Regions from separate parts of the Bacillus sp. NPDC094064 genome, predicted to be linked through region 2. Evidence: a T-box and tRNA genes for the amino acid it is inferred to sense, from the RefSeq annotation. Region 2 holds a T-box; the other holds one or more tRNA genes.
What was found. The T-box of region 2 lies ahead of ileS2 (isoleucine--tRNA ligase). A T-box ahead of a tRNA ligase gene usually reads a tRNA of that ligase, here a tRNA-Ile.
Positions count from the first base shown of each region.

Region 1: it has a tRNA-Ile gene. The T-box ahead of ileS2 (isoleucine--tRNA ligase) is inferred to sense a tRNA for this amino acid. The anticodon was not compared.

Region 1 covers NZ_JBNNUI010000009.1:66,212-74,634, forward strand. The annotation lists gene ACQKNI_RS19725 (YitT family protein) at 1-849, shown strand, start outside; gene ACQKNI_RS19730 (metal ABC transporter ATP-binding protein) at 1,085-1,855, shown strand; gene ACQKNI_RS19735 (metal ABC transporter permease) at 1,855-2,688, shown strand; gene ACQKNI_RS19740 (Fur family transcriptional regulator) at 2,702-3,115, shown strand; gene ispG (flavodoxin-dependent (E)-4-hydroxy-3-methylbut-2-enyl-diphosphate synthase) at 3,195-4,298, opposite strand; gene ACQKNI_RS19750 (hypothetical protein) at 4,463-4,828, opposite strand; gene yqgB (protein YqgB) at 4,902-5,660, opposite strand; tRNA gene ACQKNI_RS19760 (tRNA-Ile) at 5,898-5,971, shown strand; gene sodA (superoxide dismutase [Mn]) at 6,196-6,807, shown strand; gene ACQKNI_RS19770 (MFS transporter) at 6,926-8,203, shown strand; gene ACQKNI_RS19775 (peptidoglycan D,D-transpeptidase FtsI family protein) at 8,313-8,423, shown strand, end outside.
Region 2 covers NZ_JBNNUI010000003.1:338,933-347,355, reverse strand. The annotation lists gene pgeF (peptidoglycan editing factor PgeF) at 1-589, shown strand, start outside; gene ACQKNI_RS09525 (YggS family pyridoxal phosphate-dependent enzyme) at 586-1,260, shown strand; gene ACQKNI_RS09520 (cell division protein SepF) at 1,280-1,750, shown strand; gene ACQKNI_RS09515 (YggT family protein) at 1,757-2,020, shown strand; gene ACQKNI_RS09510 (RNA-binding protein) at 2,036-2,803, shown strand; gene divIVA (septum site-determining protein DivIVA) at 2,893-3,399, shown strand; T-box leader at 3,451-3,674, shown strand; gene ileS2 (isoleucine--tRNA ligase) at 3,746-6,511, shown strand; gene ACQKNI_RS09495 (molecular chaperone DnaK) at 6,667-6,996, shown strand; gene lspA (lipoprotein signal peptidase LspA) at 7,121-7,579, shown strand; gene ACQKNI_RS09485 (RluA family pseudouridine synthase) at 7,584-8,423, shown strand, end outside.

The sequences.
Region 1 (8,423 bases), on a different contig from region 2:
GTTATTCATCTTATTTATCGTTTAGTTATGATTGTTTTTGGGGCAGCATGTGCGGCGGTAGCAATTGAACTATTTTTGATGCCAAATAAAATTATTGACGGTGGAATTATTGGTATTTCTCTTATTTTAGATTATCTTACTCCGAATATTTGGTGGTTAAGCTTCTCTACTTTGGTTGTTGTTCTCAATATTCCGTTTATGTATTCAGGTTATAAGCAAATCGGAAAAACCTTCATGTTATCTTCGGCCTTTGGTATTGTAGCTTTAGCATTTATTGAATCAACGTTACACGCTGTTCCGCCGTTTACAACAGAACCCATTTTAGCGACAGTGTTTGGTGGTCTTATTTTAGGTATTGGTGTAGGGCTTGTTATTCGTCATGGTGGATCAATGGACGGAACGGAGATTATGGGGATTTTATTAACGAAGAAATTACCGTTTTCTGTTGGTGAATTCGTAATGTTTGTGAACTTATTCATTTTTGCATGGGCAGCATTTGTATTTGGTGTTGAACAAGCTATGTATTCTGTTATGACGTACTATATTGCATTCAAAACAATTGATACAGTAATTCAAGGATTAGATGAAACGAAGGCAGTTTTAATTGTATCAGATCAATATGAGGAAGTATCAAATGCAATTTTACATCGTCTCGGCCGTGGGACTACAAAGCTCGTGGCAAAAGGTGGTTACACAGATAAAGAAAAAGAAGTTATTTATGCAGTTGTAACCCGCCTAGAAGTGACGAAGTTAAAATCAATTGTGTATGAAATTGATGAAAATGCGTTTGTTACGATTATGAGTACGCAAGAGACGAACGGTGGTAAGTTTAAATCAGCTATTCATTAAAAAGGTAACCCGCAAAAGCTCGATCGGTGTGGATGGGAAAACAATGATTAAAGTTTCATTTTATAGAAATATTTTTTGAAAGCAGAGAATTTTTCTCTGCTTTTTGTTATAATAGTAAGGTTTCTTGAAAAAAAAGATATATTTTAGGCAGATTGGTTTACAACTATAATAAGCTGTACTATAATTCAAATAGATATAAATCGGAATGATTCTGAATTAAAATAGGTGAGATGCTATGAATAATATATTGGAAATAGAAGGATTAACGTTTCGATACGAAGATCGCAACGTGTTAGAAGATATTAATTTGCAAGTTCCGAAGGGAGCTTTTTTAGGTTTAGTTGGGCCGAATGGTTCAGGGAAATCGACGTTACTTAAATGTTTATTGGGTGTCTTAAAGCCAAAGCAAGGAAGCATTCGATTATTTGGTATTGATAGTAAGAAGTTTAAAGAATGGAATAAAGTTGGTTATGTATCCCAAAAGGCAAGTAGTTTTAATTCAGGTTTCCCGGCAACAGTTTTTGAGGTCGTGTCAATGGGACTTGTTTCGAAAAAAGGTCTTTTTCGCTTTTTTACGAAAGATGATAAGGAAAAAGTAGAAAAAGCAATTGCTGATGTAGGTATGAGTGAGTTTAAAGGACGGAATATTGGAGAACTTTCTGGTGGGCAACAACAACGTGTATTTATTGCTCGCGCACTTGTAAGTAATCCACAATTGCTTATTTTGGACGAGCCTACTGTTGGGATCGATGTGAAAAATGTAGAAAGCTTTTACGAGATATTAGAGGATTTAAATAAAAGGTTGGGCATCACGTTAATTCTTGTTACACACGATATGGGAGCAGTTACCGAGAAGGTAACACATGTTGCATGCTTAAACCAACATCTACATTTCCATGGTAATGTAGAGAAATTCCGAGAGTTAGAAGATGCGGAAATGTCCGTCTTATATGGGCATCATGTTCACCGTTTAGAACACGAACATGAGCATCACGGGAGGATATGATGATACAAGATTTTTTACAATATGACTTTTTACGTAACTCTTTATATGCGGGGATTTTAATAGGACTTGTTGCGCCGCTTATCGGTGTATTTGTTGTGATTCGCCGCATGTCGCTTATTGCAGATGCATTGAGTCATGTGACGTTATCAGGTATTGCTGCAAGTTTATTACTTGAAAAAACAATTTTCACAGGTGGATTTTTAAATCCTCTATATATGGGAATGATTTTCTCGATAGGTGGAGCGTTACTAATTGAAAAATTACGAACTGTATATAAGCATTATCAAGAATTAGCGATTCCAATTATTCTTTCAGCGGGAATGGGAATCGGTGTTATTTTCATTTCACTTGCAAATGGATTTAACACAGATTTATTTAGTTATTTATTTGGTAGTGTAAGTGCTGTTACAAGTGGAGATTTAATTATTATTGGTATTGTAGCAATTGTTGTACTTGCAACGATTAGTTTATTATACAAAGAGTTGTTTTTACTATCATTTGATGAGGAATATGCTGTATCAACCGGTTTGAGTGCAAAGTGGATTCACTTTATTTTTATTATTTTAGTTGCGCTTGTTATTGCAGTATCCATGCGTGTTGTAGGTGTTCTTCTCGTATCATCTTTAATGACGTTACCAGTTGCAGCAAGTATTCGTATTGCTAAAGGATTTAAACAAACAATTTTCTTTTCCATTATATTTGGTGAAATTGCAGTAATTGGTGGAATGTTTGCTTCGTATCAACTTGATCTAGCACCAGGTGGTACAATTGTTGTGATAGCAGTTCTTATTTTGATTGGTGCAATTTTATGGAAGAAGAAAAAAACTGCATAAAGTAGGGATAGGTATGAATCTAGCAGAAGCTTTACGCCTAATGAAGGAAAAAGGATACAAACATACGGGGAAAAGGGAAGAGATGCTCAGATTATTCGCAGCTCATAATCGTTATTTAACTGCGAAAGATGTTTTAGAACATATGAAAGATGATTACCCAGGACTCAGCTTTGATACGATTTATCGTAACTTAACGGTTTTTGCTGAAATTGGTGTTTTAGAACAAACGGAATTAAATGGTGAAAAACATTTTCGTTTTACATGTTCTATTATGGAACATCATCACCATTTTATTTGCTTGGATTGTGGTGGTACGAAAGAAATTACTTCCTGTCCAATGGATTTTATGAATAAAGATTTTAACGGTTATGAAGTAACCGGTCATAAATTTGAAATATACGGTCGTTGTCCCAAATGTGCAAAATAAAAGCTCGTCGGTTATATAACTGACGAGCTTTTTGCATAGAAAAGAAGGTTGCTCACAAATATTGTGGGCAACCTTCTTTTTATTGTTCTTGTGTTTCTTTTTCTTTTTCTCGTTCAGCAGCCATTTCAGCAGCAATTACATCGATTTCTTTTTTCAGTTCTTCTACCATTGTTTCTTCTGGTACTTTACGAACGACTTTCCCTTTACGGAATAATAATCCTTCTCCACGTGCGCCAGCAATACCGATATCAGCTTCACGAGCTTCACCAGGACCGTTTACAGCGCAACCGAGTACTGCAACTTTAATAGGTACTTGAAGTGTAGAAATATATTCTTCTACTTCATTAGCGATGCTAATTAAATCAATTTCAATACGGCCACAAGTTGGACAAGAGATAAGTGTTGCTGCATTAGATGCAAGACCGAATGACTTTAATAGTTCACGCGCAACTTTTACTTCTTCAACTGGATCAGCACTTAATGAAATACGTAGTGTATTTCCGATACCCTTGCTTAAGATTGCTCCAAGACCAGCGGCACTTTTTACAGTTCCGGCAAATAATGTTCCAGATTCTGTAATACCTAAATGTAATGGGTAATCAAAAGCGCGAGATGCTTTCTCGTATGCTTCGATTGCTAAGTTAACATCAGAGGCTTTCATAGATACGATAATATCGTGGAAATCTAAGTCCTCTAAAATTTTAATATGGTGTAGTGCACTCTCAACCATACCATCAGCAGTTGGATATCCATATTTTTCTAAAATATGGCGTTCTAATGAACCAGCGTTTACACCGATACGAATTGGAATACCGCGCTCTTTTGCCGCATTTACAACGGCTTCTACTTTATGGCGGCGGCCAATGTTACCTGGATTGATACGTACTTTATCAATGCCACCTTCAATTGCTTTTAAAGCAAGACGATAATCAAAATGAATATCAGCAACAAGTGGAATGTTGATTTGTTTTTTAATATCAGCAATAGCATCTGCTGCGCGTTCATCTGGAACGGCAACACGAACAACTTGACAGCCAGCTTCTTCTAAACGTTTAATTTCAGCAACTGTTGCTTCAACATCATGTGTTTTTGTTGTTGTCATACTTTGTATAATTAATTCATTATTACCGCCAATTGTTAAATTACCGACTTTAACTGGACGTGTTTTTGTACGATGAGTCATTTCATTCACGAATAGATCGCTCTCCTTATAAAAGAAGTTTCTTATTTAGTCCCGTATATCAATGATAGTATACGTGATACAGGGCTATAGAAACCGAAGTGCTCGGTTTCACTTTTACTATTGTATCAGCGCCTTTATGTAATTGACAAGGATTAAGTGATCGCTTATTGATATAACGGGAATTTATAAGACTTTCCAATTTGTATTTTTGTAGCAGATGTACTTTTATTTAATTGTTTAAAGTCATCAATTACTTTTTCAATAGAAGGGATTTTTTTCTTATTAATTTGTTCTGTAATCGAGAGGACTGTTTCACCAGTTTTTACTTCGATTGTTTTATAAGTTACATCAGTTTCTTTTTCTGCTTTATTCTCTTTATCCTGTTTTGTATCTGTGTCTTCTTTTTTTATAGTTTGAGCAGAGGTTGTTTTTTTATATGAACTTAACATCGGTAAAGTGCCGATTTTTATGTCGTAATAAAATATATAGCCGAGAACAAGCACGAATAAGAATATACCTAATCTTTTCATATTCTTCACTCCTTTGCTAGGAATATATGCTTGTCCAAAAAAAAAATGCCTATTTAGGCATTTTTTAACGCTTTTATTTTTCTTTCGGTTTTGGAACTTCTTTAATCGTTAAGTATAGAACGATTAAAACAACTGCGATATAAATGAACGTTGCCCCAGGTACGACGATCTTGAATAAATCCATAATCATGAAGAAAATGGTTGGGATTGTGTAGCTGTATGCGGTTAGCGTCCAAACTTGTTTATAGGATAGTTTACGTTGACCGCTCATGGCAGAACCGATGAACGCAAGTAAAGTCACGCCTACAAAAGTGATGAATAATTGGAATAGGTACACTAAGAATCCGATAACAAATAATAAAATTGGGTAAATATTATCGAATAAAGAAATAAATTCTTGTAGATCTTTTTTCTCAAGCGATGCACCTAACAAATCGTTATAAGAATACGTTTGTGTTTGACCATTTCCCATAGAGACTACTTTATCTTTTAAAACAAATAAACCTGTTTTATTTTGGTATTTTTCTAAGTCTGTTGAATTCGGATCAAATACGAAAAGTGCATTTCCCTCTTCTTTTTCAATAGGTTGATCAATATCGGCTTTTAGTTCGCCATTTTCAATTTTAAAATCAGGTAAATCTTTATCGATGACTTGATTTACCATGCTCACACCATCCTGGATAAGACTACCGTATAAGAAAGTTCTTGGAATAGTAGTAATTAAGCAAAGTAGCATAATATACAAAATGGTTTTACCGATTTTTTGAAAACGGAATAGCGCCATATCTTTAGGTGAGTATACACTTTTTGCGAATTGGGTAAATATGGACATAGATTCACTTCCTTTATGTATGTATAAAATCATTGTAACGTACGAATCTAGGGAATCTCAAGTTATATTACATATAGTAGAGAGAACTGAATTTCTCTTTTATTAATTTTCTACTTTTAAAAGAGAAAAATACAATTGACACTTTTCTTTTGCATATGGTAAATTTATCTTACATTTCTTAAAGGATATATCCGATAGGAATTCAGTTATTTTATATATGATTACATACATAATTGTGGACCCTTAGCTCAGCTGGTTAGAGCAGACGGCTCATAACCGTCCGGTCGTAGGTTCGAGTCCTACAGGGTCCATATCCATTTCATAAGTTTATTACGTTAGCAGGAAGCTTCCTTGTAGAAGGGAGCTTTTTTTTACGGAATATATGAGCATTTTAATTGAAAAGAAGTGGGAATTTTGCTACTTTAATGGTAGCAAGACAATGTGATTTATTTGTTTGCACCCTATGGCAATTAGGGTAGAATGAAGTTGTATGTCGCATATTAGTGGCAATACATAAACTGGGAGGAATATAACAATGGCAAAACACGAATTACCAAATTTACCTTATGCGTATGATGCATTAGAACCTCACTTTGACAAAGAAACAATGAACATCCATCATACAAAACATCACAACACGTATATTACAAACTTAAACGCTGCTTTAGAAGGTCATGCAGAATTAGCTGACAAAAGCGTTGAAGAATTAGTTGCAAACTTAAATGAAGTGCCAGAAGCAATCCGTACAGCAGTACGTAACAATGGTGGCGGACATGCGAACCATACATTCTTCTGGACAATCCTATCTCCAAACGGTGGTGGACAACCAGTAGGCGAACTTGCAACTGCAATTGAAGCGAAATTTGGTAGCTTCGATGCATTCAAAGAAGAATTCGCAAAAGCTGGCGCAACTCGCTTCGGTTCTGGTTGGGCTTGGTTAGTAGTAAATAACGGTGAGATCGAAGTAACAAGCACTCCAAACCAAGATTCTCCTCTAACTGAAGGTAAGACTCCAGTTATCGGTTTAGATGTTTGGGAGCATGCTTACTACTTACATTACCAAAACCGTCGTCCAGACTACATCGGTGCATTCTGGAACGTTGTAGATTGGAACGCTGCTGAAAAACGTTACCAAGAAGCAAAATAATTGTAACAATTATAGAAAAAAGCTAGGAGAATGCTCCTAGCTTTTTTTCTATGCTTTCCTTTTACATAATTGGGCTTGTCTTTGGAAGACTAGAACATGAAGTAAAGGAGAGTTGTGTATGAAGTGGAAACATATAATTGGTGACGTTGAAGTGAATCGGGATTTAGTGTTATTGCTCCTTATTGGAGGCTTATACACGCTCGCAATTTCTTTATCGAATACATTTGTGAACATTTATTTATGGAAACAAACACAAAATTATGTGAATCTTGGCTTGTATAATTTGGCCAGCGTTGTATTACAGCCTCTCACATTTCTTGTAGGTGGGAAATTTGCGAAACGTATTGATCGCTCGATCTTGTTAAGAATAGGTGTGGGAACGTTAGCTGTGTTTTTTATCGTTGTTTTAGTAGCGGGAAAAAGCGCTTCTCACTATATTTTATTAATGGGAGCCCTCTTAGGAATCGGATATGGTTTTTACTGGTTAGCGTTTAACTTATTGACATTTGAAATTACAGAACCAGAAACAAGAGATTTCTTTAACGGTTTTCTCGGGCTCCTTACATCCTTCTCTGGAATGATTGGACCAATAGCAGCAGGATATACAATTTCACGTATGGAAAAATGGAGTGGTTATACTGTCATATTCTTTCTTTCATTAGTGCTATTTGCTATTGCGGTCGTTTTAAGCTTTTTTTTATCTAAGAGAGAATGTGAAGGACGTTATGAAGTGATGCAAGTATTGAAAGAGCGACGGATTGATAAAAATTGGGGGAGAATTACACGGGCTCATTTTTTTCAGGGGTTGAGAGAAGGGACATTTATTTTTGTCATTTCCGTATATGTTTATTTAGCAACTGATAGTGAGCTCGCGCTAGGGAAATATAGCTTAGTAAATTCTACTGTATCATTTATATGTTACTACTTAGTCGCTCGTATGTTAAAGAAAGAGTGGAGAAAAAAAGCAATTTTACTTGGAGGCATTATTTTATATGCGGTCGTATTTTTAGTTATATTCAATGTTACATATACAAAGTTACTTATTTATGCGGCATGTATCGCGATTGCATACCCTATTTTACTCGTTCCGTACGGATCAATGACATATGACGTAATTGGTAGAGCGAAAAATGCGAGAGAGTGGCGTGTAGAGTATGTAGTTGTCCGAGAATTATGGTTAAATGCCGGTAGAATTTGTTCCATTTTAAGCTTTTTGTGTGCGGTTCTATTTTTTCCACCTGAAAAAAGCTTACCTTTCTTATTATGCATTTTAGGTGCTGGACATTTTCTTATATATTTTGCAGTTAAAAATGTCAAATATGAAGAGGGAAATGCGGGGAAAACAAGTGTGGTAGCGCAAGGAAACACGCAAAATCAAACAGAACCAGAAGGTTAACTTCTCGTTTATTTTATGCTAGAATAGAAAAAGATGTAAGACAGCAGTGAGGACACCTGTATAAAGGTGTCCCTTTCACATTACATAGCTGTTGGTAGAGGGGGTTTGTATGAGTAAGAAGCAGAAGCAACAAAAGAAAAAGACCCACGTTCCATTTCGGTTAAACGTGCTGTTTTTTTGCGTGTTTTTAATGTTTTCCGCGGTTATTGTAAGGCTCGGA
Region 2 (8,423 bases):
ACAAGTCCATGATCACCATGTTGAAAAAGTAGGACAACAAGAAAAAGGAAGTGGCGTCTATTCATATGAGGATGGCATTTCAAAAACAGATGGCATTTATACGACTAGTAAAGATGTTCTTTTAACGTCTTGTTACGCGGATTGTGTTCCACTCTATTTTTATGCACCATCACATGGTATGATAGGACTGGCGCATGCTGGGTGGAAAGGGACCGTAAAAGAGATTGCAAATGAAATGATTCAAAAGTGGAATGCAGAAGGGATTTCAATTGATGAAATTCATGTTGCGATCGGACCGGCAATAGGGTCTTGTTGTTATGTTGTTGATGATAGAGTATTAACTGCAGCACAGCAAGTAGTAAACGGGTCTGTCCCGTATGAAAAAATTTCTGATGGGCAGTACGCAATTAATTTAAAAGAAATTAATCGTATATTGTGTGTACAAGCAGGCATAAAAGAAGAGCATATTGTAATGTCATCTCTTTGTACAAGCTGTGAAGAACAACTATTTTTCTCTCATCGTCGTGATCAAGGAAAGACAGGAAGAATGTTGAGTTTCATAGGTTTTAAGGAGGAAGGAAACAAATGACAGTGCAAGAAAATTTAGTAACTGTAAATGAAGCTATTAAAGAAGCTTGCGCACGAGCTGGACGTTCGTTGCAAGATATTAAACTCGTTGCAGTTACAAAAACTGTAGGAATTGAAAAAACAAACGAAGTAATTGAAGCCGGAATTATTGATTTAGGTGAAAATAGAAATGAAGGTTTCTTACAGAAATACGAACATTTCGGTTCAAAAGTAAATTGGCATTTTATTGGCTCATTACAAACGAGAAAAGTAAAAGAAATCATTAATGAAATTGATTATTTACATTCATTAGATCGTCTTTCGCTTGCGAAAGAAATTCAAAAACGTGCTGATAAGAAAGTGAAATGTTTTATCCAAGTGAAAACATCCTCTGAAGAGTCCAAGCAAGGATTGGCAATAGAAGAAATTGTTCCTTTTATTCAAAGTTTGCAAAAATTGGATAAGATTGAAGTGGTTGGATTAATGACAATGGCTCCATTTACAGAAGAAGAGGAAGAAATCAGGCGCTGTTTTAAAGAATTACGCATGCTACAAGCAGAGGTGCAGGGGCTAGAATTGTCATATGCACCATGCGAAGAATTATCTATGGGAATGTCCAATGACTACACGATTGCAATTGAAGAAGGTGCTACATATATTCGTTTGGGAACGATTTTAGTAGGAAAAGCGTAAAAGGAAGGAGAATCTTATTATGAGTTGGTCAAAAGTAAAATACTTCTTTTTTGATACACCAGAAGAAAAAGAAGCAGCTCAATATAGCTATGAAAAGGAGCAAACAGACATGAAGAAGCAGCAAGATCCGCCAGAACAACAAGATGTTACGTTTCCAAAAGCGCAACCGAAACAAAATGTTGTGAGCATTGAAACGGCAAAGCAATCTTCAAAAGTTGTTTTATTAGAACCACGCACATATTCGGAAGCGCAAGGGATTGCGGACCATTTAAAAGGTAGACGAGCTGTTGTAATTAATTTGCAAAGAATGTCTACTGATCAAGCGGTACGTATCGTTGACTTTTTAAGTGGTACTGTATACGCTATAGGCGGGGATATTCAAAAAATAGGACCGAAAACATTTATGTGTACACCTGAAAATGTAGATATTGTTGGTGCAATTTCAGAGTTATTCGGTGAAGAAGAAGAAACAAATATAAAGAGGTGGTAATACGCCATGACAACAGTATATATGGTGTTAAGTTCTGCTATCGAGATTTACTCGTGGGCACTTATTATTTACATTCTCCTATCATGGTTTCCTGGTGCAAAGGAATCAACTTTTGGAGATTTTCTTGCGCGTATTTGTGAACCGTATTTAGAACCGTTTCGCAGATTTATTCCGCCGCTTGGTATGATTGATATCTCTCCACTCGTTGCGATTTTTGCGTTAAAACTTGCTAAAATTGGTTTAGCGAGTTTATTGAACTATTTCTTATAGTAAGAGGTTACATACATGAGCATCTACGAGCATTTTAGACCTGATGAAGAGGTCTTTGTGGATAAAGTATTAGAGTGGAAGCGAACGGCGGAGTACCATCAAGTGAAATTAACAGATTTCCTTGATCCAAGACAGCAGCAAATTGTTTCTATGGTAATTGGACAAGGAGATGTTGCTGTGCAATTCGATGGTGCAACGCCTCACGCGGAGCGCAAAAGAGCACTTATTTATCCAGACTATCTAGAATTAAATGAAGAAGAATTTCAAGTAGAAGTATTAGAAATTGACTATCCTTCCAAGTTTTATACGCTAGAGCATCGGCAAATATTAGGTACATTTATGTCTCTTGGTTTAACGAGGGAAAAATGTGGCGATATTTTGCTTCAAGAAAATCGTGCCCAAATTGTAGTTGCGAAAGAAATCGTATCGTACATTGAGATGAACTTACAATCAATAGGGAAAGTAAAAGTCTCCTTATCATCAGTGCAAGGAGAACAAATTCTGCAGATGCATGAAATGTGGGGAGAGAAATCTGGAACGGTTTCTTCACTTCGTTTAGATGTTATACTAGCTGAAATGTTACATGTATCCAGACAGAAAGTACAACCGTTAATAAAAAATGGTTTAGTGAAAGTCAATTGGAAAACAGTGGAGCAAACTTCTTATGAATGTTATCCAGGAGATGTTTTTTCTGTAAGAGGATACGGACGAAGTAAATTATTTTCTGTAGAAGGTAAAACAAAACGCGACAAATGGAGAATTTTGTATGGTATACTAAAATGATTGGTTTTTTAGAAGGAAATCCTCCTATTTTGTCGAAGAAAAGATATAATTGAAAGAGGAAATTTAGATAACTACTTGGAGGTGGCGTTGTGCCGTTAACACCATTAGACATTCATAACAAAGAATTTGGTCGCGGATTCCGTGGCTATGATGAAGATCAAGTAAATGAGTTTCTTGATCAAATTATCAAAGATTATGAATTAGTCATTCGTGAGAAAAAAGCTTTAGAAGAAAAGGTTGCGCAATTAGAAGGAAAGTTAGATCATTTCTCTAATATTGAAGATACGTTAAACAAATCTATCGTTGTAGCACAAGAAGCAGCGGAAGAAGTAAAACGTAATGCGCAAAAAGAAGCGAAATTAATTGTACGTGAAGCTGAAAAGAATGCAGATCGTATCATTAACGAAGCTTTAGTAAAATCAAGAAAAGTTGCCTTTGATATTGAAGAGCTGAAGAAACAAGCAAAAGTATTCCGAACTCGTTTCCGTATGCTTTTAGAAACACAGCTTGAAATGTTAAACAACGATGATTGGGATAAGTTAATTGAGTTAGAAGACGAAGTGGACGAGCTGTTGAAAAAAGAAGAAACAGTGTAAGCTTGACGTTTTTCTCATTATTACATATAATTTTAAACAACATATTTATTAAGAAAAACGAAGATAGGGATAAGTACCTTTTCACACCTTATATAGCGAACTGAGGATGGTGTAAGCTCAGGATAAGGAGATAATGGGAATATCACCCTGGAGTTCCGCGCTGAACAAATAGAGTAAGCGTAGGCGTATATTCGCGTTAAGAATATAAAGAGGATCTTATACATACGTATATGGTCTACTAGGGTGGTACCGCGGGAGACTTTCTCGTCCCTTTTGGGGATGAGAAGGTCTCTTTTTTATTCCGTTTTTTAAGTATTTCTTTTATACATGTAAGGAGGAATTGAGCATGGAGTACAAAAATACATTACTGATGCCAAAAACAGAGTTCCCAATGCGTGGGAATTTACCAAAACGTGAGCCTGCAATGCAAGAAAAATGGGCTGAAATGAACATTTATGAAAAAGTACAAGAACATACAAAAGGTCGTCCTTTATTCGTATTGCATGATGGACCTCCATATGCGAATGGTGACATTCATATGGGACATGCATTAAATAAAGTATTGAAAGACTTTATTGTTCGTTATAAATCAATGACTGGTTTCAGTGCACCATATGTACCAGGTTGGGATACGCACGGTTTACCAATTGAACAAGCTTTAACAAATAAAGGTGTAAAGCGTAAAGAAATGTCAGTTGCTGAGTTCCGTAAGTTATGTGCAGAGTATGCATATGAGCAAGTGGAGCGTCAACGTGAACAATTTAAGCGTCTAGGTGTACGTGCTGATTGGGATAACCCATACATTACTTTAGAGCCAGCTTATGAAGCACAACAAATTAAAGTGTTTGGTGACATGGCGAAAAAAGGTTATATCTATAAAGGACAAAAGCCTGTTTACTGGTCTCCAACGAGTGAATCAGCTTTAGCGGAAGCTGAAATTGAATATCAAGATAAAAAGTCAGCATCTATTTACGTAGCATTCCCTGTTAAAGACGGAAAGAACGTATTAGAAGGTGATGAGAAATTCATTATCTGGACAACAACACCTTGGACGTTACCTGCAAACTTAGGTATTTCTGTTCACCCAGAACTTGAATATAGCATTGTAAAAGTAAATGATGAGAAATATATCATCGCTTCTGAGCTGTTTGAGACAGTTGCAAAAACGTTAGAGTGGGAAAATGCTGAAGTTGTGAAAACGGTAAAAGGTAGCGAGCTTGAGTATACAGTTGCAAAACATCCATTCTACGATCGTGATTCATTAGTTATGCTAGGGGAACACGTAACAACAGATGCAGGTACTGGTTGTGTTCATACAGCACCTGGACACGGGGAAGATGACTTTATTGTTGGTAAAAAGTATGGCTTAGAAGTACTTTGCCCAGTTGATGATAAAGGTGTATTAACGAATGAAGCACCTGGATTTGAAGGCTTATTCTATGATAAAGCTAACAAGCCAATTACAGAAAAATTAGAAGAAGTAGGCGCGTTATTGAAACTAACATTCATTACGCATTCATACCCACATGATTGGAGAACGAAAAAACCAATTATTTTCCGTGCGACAGCACAATGGTTTGCATCTATTGAAGCATTCCGTAAAGAGTTATTAGAAGCTGTTGCGGAAACAAAATGGGTACCAGCATGGGGAGAAACTCGTCTTCATAACATGGTTCGTGACCGTGGTGACTGGTGTATTTCTCGTCAGCGTGCATGGGGTGTGCCAATTCCTGTATTCTATGCTGAGAATGGTGATCCAATTATTACGGATGAAACAATTAATCATGTAGCAGATTTATTCCGTGAACACGGTTCTAACGTATGGTTCGAGCGTGAAGCGAAAGATCTATTACCAGAAGGATTTACACATCCAGGTAGCCCAAATGGTGAATTCCGTAAAGAAACAGACATCATGGATGTATGGTTCGATTCAGGTTCTTCTCACCAAGCGGTATTAGAAGAGCGCGAAGACTTACAACGTCCAGCTGATTTATATTTAGAAGGATCTGACCAATATCGTGGTTGGTTCAACTCTTCATTATCAACAGCAGTTGCTGTAACAGGTAAAGCTCCATATAAAGGCGTACTAAGCCATGGATTCGTATTAGATGGTGAAGGACGTAAAATGAGTAAGTCGATTGGAAACATCGTCGTACCGAAGAAAATTATGGATCAATTAGGTGGAGACATTTTACGCTTATGGGTATCTTCTGTTGACTATCAATCTGACGTACGTATTTCAGATGATATTTTAAAACAAGTAGCAGAAGTGTATCGTAAAATCCGTAATACATTCCGTTTCTTATTAGGAAACTTAGATGACTTTAAGCCAAGTGAAAATACAGTAGCGGTAGCTGAACTTCGTGAAGTAGATCGTTACATGTTAGTGAAATTAAATGACTTAATTACAAAAGTAAAAGAAGCATATGAAACATACGACTTCGCTGCTGTATATCATGCAATTCATAACTTCTGTACAATTGATTTAAGTTCATTCTACTTAGACTTTGCAAAAGACATTCTATACATTGAAGGTGCAAATCATGAAGATCGTCGTGCAATTCAAACTGTATTATATGATGTTCTTGTTGCATTGACAAAACTTGTAACACCAATCTTACCGCATACAGCTGATGAAGTATGGCCATACATTCCAGGTGTAACAGAAGAAAGTGTACAATTAACTGATATGCCAGAAACTGCAGAAATAGATGGTGCGGAAGCATTAAAAACAAAATGGGATGCATTTATGACGCTGCGTGATGACGTATTAAAAGCGTTAGAAGTAGCGCGTAATGAAAAAGTAATCGGTAAGTCATTAAATGCAAGCATTACACTATATCCAACTGCAGAAATGAAAGCTATGCTAGAGTCTATTAGTGAAGACTTAAAGCAATTATTCATCGTTTCTGAGTATAAACTTGGTGGTATGATGGAAGAAGCGCCAGTAGATGCACCGAAGTATGAACATACAGCGGTTGTTGTTGCTCAAGCAACTGGTGAAACATGTGAACGTTGTTGGGTAGTTTCAGAAACAATTGGTAAAGATGCTGAACATGAAACATTATGTGAGCGTTGTGCAACAGTTGTTAAAGAAAACTATGTAAAATGATAAGGAATGACTGCACGTAAAGTGCAGTCATTTTTTTGTTTACAGTATATTGAAATAACTTTCACTCTCTTTCCTATGAAGGAAAAATGTGTGTGAGGTAAGCAAATAGATTTCGGACACACTAACTGTACATTACAGCTAGGAGGAATGTACACGTGAATGAAATTTACATGGAAATAAAAGAAGAATTGCAATTGATGAGAAAAGAGTTGCAAGAGAGACTAGCTAAAGAAGTAATGCACAAATACGATATGGAGTTTAGCGGGGAGCTCGGATATGAAATTCAGGAAGAGATAAAGAAAAAAATGCTATTACATGATATAAAAGAGGATTTAAAAGATGTAGAACGTGCATTGTTTAAAATGGAAATAGATATGTATGGTATTTGTGAAGAAACGGGAAGAGCGATTCCTACAAAACAAATGAAAACAATGCCGACTGCTCGTACGATTCATGAATTTTTCTATGAAAAGGTAAATGTATGAATACGCACAACGATATTATATTACCTTTTTTTAATTTATTTTATTCTTCTATAAAGGTTCATTGTGAAAAGATAGCAGCTATGCTAAAATTTTGAGGTACACTGTCTTTATGGGGGAAATGAAAATGATATATTATGTAATAGCGTTATTTGTCATTGCCATCGATCAAATATCGAAGTGGCTAATTGTAAAGAACATGGAATTGGGTACGAGCATTCCGATTATCGATAATGTATTATACATAACATCACATCGAAATAGAGGAGCTGCCTGGGGTATTTTAGAAAATAAAATGTGGTTTTTCTACATTATTACAGTCGTTTTCGTAGTGTTTATCGTATTTTATATGAAAAAGTACGCGAAGACAGACAAGCTTCTAGGTATTTCATTAGGTCTCATTTTAGGCGGAGCAATTGGTAATTTTATTGATCGTGTATTTAGACAAGAAGTAGTGGATTTCATTCACGTGTATATTTTCTCGTACAACTATCCAGTATTCAATATAGCTGATTCAGCATTATGTATTGGTGTTGTATTAATTATTATTCAAACATTATTAGAAGGCAAGAAAGCGAAGGAGTAATTGAATGAGTGAAGTAGTACAAGTAACAGTTGCAGAAGAGCAAAAAAGTGAGCGAATTGATAAATTCGTTGCAGGGATAAATAATGAGTGGTCACGTTCACAAGTACAGCAATGGATTAAAGATGATGTTGTGACAGTAAACGGAAAAGCAGTAAAAGGGAATTATAAGGTTCGAGAAAATGATGAAATTACAGTAACGATTCCTGAACCAGAAGCATTAGATATTCAACCAGAAGATATGAACTTAGAAATTTATTATGAAGATGCAGATGTACTTGTTGTTAATAAGCCACGTGGCATGGTTGTACATCCAGCACCAGGTCATACAAGTGGTACGCTTGTAAACGGCCTTATGCACCACTGTACAGATTTATCAGGCATTAACGGTGTAATGCGTCCAGGTATCGTGCATCGTATTGATAAAGATACATCTGGCCTATTAATGGTTGCTAAAAATGATATGGCGCACGAATCACTTGTAAATCAACTTGTAGCAAAAACAGTTACAAGACGTTACAAAGCGATTGTGCACGGTGTGATTCCACATGATAAGGGAACTATCGATGCACCAATTGGCCGTGATAAGAAAGAGCGTCAAAGTATGACAGTTGATGAAAATGGTAAGCATGCTGTGACGCACTTCCAAGTGTTAGAACGCTTTAAAGACTTTACACTTGTGGAATGTCGCTTAGAAACGGGACGTACGCACCAAATTCGTGTTCATATGAAATATATTGGCTATCCACTTGCAGGAGATCCAAAGTATGGCCCAAAGAAAACATTAGATATGAATGGACAAGCACTTCATGCAGGTATTTTAGGATTTGACCATCCTCGTACTGGT